DNA from 2 places in the Streptomyces tremellae genome. Region 2 is predicted to be linked to the other one. Evidence: riboswitches for the same ligand, from Rfam matches in the RefSeq annotation. Region 2 holds a riboswitch; the other holds the start of a gene.

Region 1 (2,389 bases), on a different contig from region 2:
GAGCAGCAGCTGCTCCCGCGCGGCGAGGTTCTCGAACCCGGCCTCGGCCAGCGCCCGGCAGGCGGAGGCGATGGCGTAGGCGCCGACCACGTTGGGTGATCCCGCCTCGTGCCGGGAGTCGTCGGTGTTCCAGTCGGTCTCCACCCCGCCGTCCGCGGTCCGCGCGACCCGCCGGGTGGCGCCGCCGCCCGCGAGGTACGGCGCTGCCTCGCGCAGCCAGTCCGCGCGGCCCGCGAGGACACCCGCGCCGAACGGCGCGTACAGCTTGTGGCCGGAGAAGGCGACCCAGTCCACGTCGAGCGCGGCCACGTCGACCGGCAGGTGCGGCACCAGCTGCGCCGCGTCCAGCACGATCCGGGCGCCGTGCCGGTGCGCCGCGGCGGCCAGCTCGGGCACCGGCCACAGCTCGCCCGTCACATTGGACGCGCCGGTCACACAGACCAGCGCGGGCCGCGCGGTGTCGCGGGCGGCGAGCGCCGCGTCCAGCGTGGCGACAGCGGCGACCGGCGAGCGCGGCGCGTCGAGGTACGTCACGGACGCGGTGCGCTGCCACGGCAGCAGCGCCGCGTGGTGCTCGGTCTCGAAGACGAAGACCTCGCACCCCTCGGGCAGCGACGTGGCCAGCAGGTTCAGCGAGTCGGTGGTGGACCGGGTGAAGACGACCCGGTCGTCGGGGCGGCAGCCGAGGAAGGCGGCGACGGTGCGCCTGCTCTCCTCGAACAGGTCGGTGGACAGCCGCGAGAGGTGGCCGGCGCCGCGGTGCACGCTGCCGTAGTACGGCAGGTACGCGGCGACGTCCTCCCACACGCGCCGCAGCGCGGGTGCGCTCGCCGCGTAGTCGAGCGCGGCGTACGGGATCTCGGTGCCGTCGGCGAGCGGGGCGCAGACCTCGGTGCCGAGCACGGGCAGCGGGGCGGGGGTGACGGGGGCATCCAGGTGTACGGACATGGCGAAGCCTTCTGGGGTGCGAGACGTGTGCCTGAGGCGGCGGGGACACGGAGGGGCGCTCTGCGCCTATCGCATTCGCATGGGTACGGCAGCTCCCTCTGAGGACCTGGACCCCAGTGGAGACTAAGGGCCCGCGCTTGCCGCGGACCTCGCTGCCCACGGCCTGGTCTTCACCCGGGGCACCCCGCCACGGACGGAGGGTTGCCGGACAGCGGGCCGGGGCCGTAGTCGCTGTCACTCATGACCTTGGCCGCGAGTATGCCACACACGTACGAGTTCTCTGCAAGTCCCCCGTGCCGCCCGCGGCCGGCGGGCGGCCTGAGCGGGCGTCACGGGGGCGCGCGGTTCAGCGGTTGGTGGCCGCGACCCAGCCCGCCAGGGCCCGCGCTGCGGCGCCCGAGTCGACGGACTCCGCGGCCCTGACCAGGCCCGCGGCCAGCTGGACGTCGAGCGCGTCGTCGGTCTGGTCGAGGGCGACGAGCGCCGCGGCGGCGTTGAGCAGGACCGCGTCGCGCACCGGGCCGCGCTCGCCCGCGAACAGCCGGCGCGCGACATCCGCGTTGTACGAGGCGTCCTGGCCGCGCAGCGCCGAGACGGGCACGATGTCGAGGCCGACGGAGCGCGGGTCGAAGGGCTCCTCGCGCACGCGCCCTTCCCGTACCCGCCAGACCCGGGACGTCGCCGTCGTGGTGAGCTCGTCGAGGCCGTCGTCACCGCGGAAGACCAGCGCGGAGTTGCCGCGCTCCGCGAGGACGCCCGCGACGATCGGCGCCATGCGCGCGTCCGCGACACCGACCGCCTGGGCGCGCACCCGCGCCGGGTTGGTCAGCGGCCCCAGGATGTTGAACGTCGTCTGGGCGCCCAGCTCGCGGCGCGCGGTCGCCGCGTGCCGCAGCGCGGGATGGAACCTGACCGCGAAGCAGAAGGTGATGCCGGCCTCGTCGGCCACCTCCGCCACCCGCTCGGGGCTCAGGTCCAGGTTGACGCCGAGCTTCTCCAGCACGTCCGACGCGCCGCTCCGCGACGACGAGGCGCGGCTGCCGTGCTTGACGACCTTCGCGCCGGTGCCCGCCACCACGACCGCGGCCATGGTGGAGATGTTGACGGTCTTCGCGAGGTCGCCGCCGGTGCCGACGATGTCGACGGTACGGCCGGGGATCTCGATGGTGCGGGCGTGCTCGTACATCGCCCTGACCAGGCCCGTGACCTCCTCGACCGTCTCGCCCTTGGCGCGCAGCGCCACCGCGAACCCCGCGATCTGCGCGTTCGTGGCCTCGCCGCTCATGATGCGGTCCATCGCCCAGGCCGTCTGCCCGGCGTCGAGGTCCTCGCCCCGCAGCAACGCGTTCAGCACACCCGGCCAGGACGGGACCGCCGCGGTGTCGCCTCCGGCGGGGGTCACAGCGCTCATGGTCGCTCCTGGGGTGAGTGGGTCCGCCGG
Region 2 (2,389 bases):
CGCACCACGTCGTGGCCCGCCTTGAAGGCGGTGGAGACCGGCGAGCAGCCCTCGGCCTGCGCGCCGAAGATCTTGTACGGCCTGTCCTCGACGAGCCCGAGCTTCACCAGCTCGCGCAGCCCCTTGTCGATCTTGGTGAGCTGGGAGCCCGACGCGATCGGGATGACGATCTGGTCGGGCAGCCGCCAGCCGAGCTGCTCGCAGATCTCGTACGCGAGCGTCTTGGAGCCCTCGCCGTAGTACGGGCGGAGGTTGACGTTCACGAAGCCCCAGCCCTCGCCGAGCGGGTCACCGATCAGCTCGGAGCAGAACCGGTTCACGTCGTCGTAGTTACCCTCGATGCCGACGAGTTCGCCGCCGTAGACCGCGGCCATGACGACCTTGCCCTGCTCCAGGTCGTGCGGGATGAACACGCAGGAGCGGAAGCCGGCGCGGGCCGCAGCCGCGCCGACCGCGCCCGCGAGGTTGCCGGTGGACGAGCAGGACAGCGTGGTGAATCCGAAGGCGCGCGCGGCCTCGACGGCGATCGCGACGACACGGTCCTTGAAGGAGTGCGTCGGGTTGCCTGAGTCGTCCTTGACGTGCAGCTCTCCGGTGATGCCCAGCTCGCGGGCGAGGTTGTCGGCGCGCACGAGCTTGGTGAAGCCGGGGTTGGTGCTGGGGTGCGCGGCCACGTCGGCGGGGACGGGCAGCAGCGGGGCGTAGCGCCAGATGTTGTCGGGGCCCTCCGCGATGCGCTTCTTCAGCGCGTCGGGGCCGTCGTCCGGCAGGTCGTAGGCGACTTCGAGGGGGCCGAAACAGCTCTCGCAGGCGAAGATCGGGCCGAGCGCGAAGCGCTCCCCGCATTCGCGGCACGAGAGGGCGGCGGCGGGTCCGAGATCGACGGTGCCCGTGCCGGATTCGTCGGATGCGCTGGTGGTGTGGACGGTCTGCACAGCCATGGAGGCGAGGTCCTTTCTCCTCATCTTCCTCGCGACGCGTCTCGCCGCAAGACGGAATTGGCACCTTCCCCACCGTGACCTCGCGGTCGGCGGGAGGGTTGCCGGGGCTTCAACGGGCCGTTCCCTCTGCCCCTCTGGATGAGCGGTATGGCAACCGGAACCGGGCTCCGGTGCGTTTGTCCCGCGAGGCCCACCCGGCATGCGGGCGTCTTTCGCGTTGTTCAAGACTGTAGCCGAAGGACCGGACGGCGCTAAGGGCCGTCCGGCACGCGAGACGGATCACGCAGTGGCCCGACGAGGGAGAGCCGATCGTGCTGGAAGAGGTGGAACACTGGCTGACCAGGCGTTCCTGGTCGGTCGGCGAGCGTCCGCTCGACCGGCTGCTGGTGGCCAAGGCCACACGGGGGACGACGGTGAGCGTGGTCCTGCCCGCCCTGGACGAGGAGGCGACGGTCGGCGGGATCGTCTCCGTCATCCGCAGCGAGCTGATGGAGAAGGCGCCGCTCGTGGACGAGCTGGTGGTCGTCGACTCAGGCTCCACCGACCGCACCTCGGAGGTGGCCGCGGCGGCGGGCGCCCGGGTGGTGCACCGCGACGCGATCCTGCCGCGGCTGCCCGCCCTGCCGGGCAAGGGCGAGGTGCTGTGGCGCTCGCTCCTGGTCACCAGCGGCGACGTGGTGTGCTTCGTCGACGCGGACCTGCGGGAGTTCTCCGCCGACTTCGTCTCGGGGATCGTCGGCCCGCTGCTGACCGACCCGGGCGTGCAGTTCGTGAAGGCCATGTACGACAGGCCGCTGGGCGCGGGCTCCGGCGGCGGGCCCGCGGCCGGCCAGGGCGGGCGGGTCACCGAGCTGGTCGCGCGCCCGCTGCTCAATCTGCACTGGCCGCTGCTCGCGGGCTTCGTGCAGCCGCTCGGCGGCGAGTACGCGGTGCGCAGGCAGATGCTCGAACGGCTGCCGTTCCCCGTGGGGTACGGGGTGGAGCTCGGCCTGCTCGTGGACGCGCTGCAGCTCGTCGGGCTGGACGCGCTCGCGCAGGTCGACGTGGGGGTGCGGCTGCACAGGCACCAGGACGACCGGGCGCTCGGGCGGATGGCCGCCGCGATCTACCGCACGGCGCAACAGCGGCTGTCGCGCGCCCATCTCGTACGGCCCGCGCTGACGCAGTTCGAGCGCGGCGCGGAGGGCTTCGAGCCACGCACGCACGCGGTCGACACGGAGGAGCGGCCGCCCATGCGGGAGATCGAGGAGTACACGGCGCGCCGCGCGGCGTGAGCGGGCGCGCACCCGAGCGCGGCGTCACGGAGCGCGGGCGGCCGCGGCGTTCGGTGATCACCGCGGCACGGTCCGTGCGCGCGCCGTGGCCGTGCCGTCATGCGCCGTCACATGCGCCGCATCAAAGGTCCCACCAGCCCCGTCCGTACGTTTGAGCGTTTCCCGGACGGGCTA

Evidence for each region. A riboswitch is a leader RNA that binds a small molecule or an ion and turns the genes downstream of it on or off. The one in region 2 is predicted to bind S-adenosylmethionine.
Region 1: it holds a riboswitch for S-adenosylmethionine, as region 2 does, so the genes downstream of both, ABEA77_RS26940 (aminotransferase class V-fold PLP-dependent enzyme) here and thrC (threonine synthase) in region 2, are expected to answer to the same signal.

What each region holds. Positions count from the first base shown of each region.
Region 1 is NZ_BAABEP010000054.1:25,514-27,902, forward strand. It holds gene ABEA77_RS26940 (aminotransferase class V-fold PLP-dependent enzyme) at 1-948, opposite strand, end outside; SAM riboswitch class IV at 1,077-1,194, opposite strand; gene trpD (anthranilate phosphoribosyltransferase) at 1,295-2,359, opposite strand.
Region 2 is NZ_BAABEP010000034.1:22,567-24,955, forward strand. It holds gene thrC (threonine synthase) at 1-941, opposite strand, end outside; SAM riboswitch class I at 959-1,086, opposite strand; gene ABEA77_RS21755 (glucosyl-3-phosphoglycerate synthase) at 1,253-2,215, shown strand.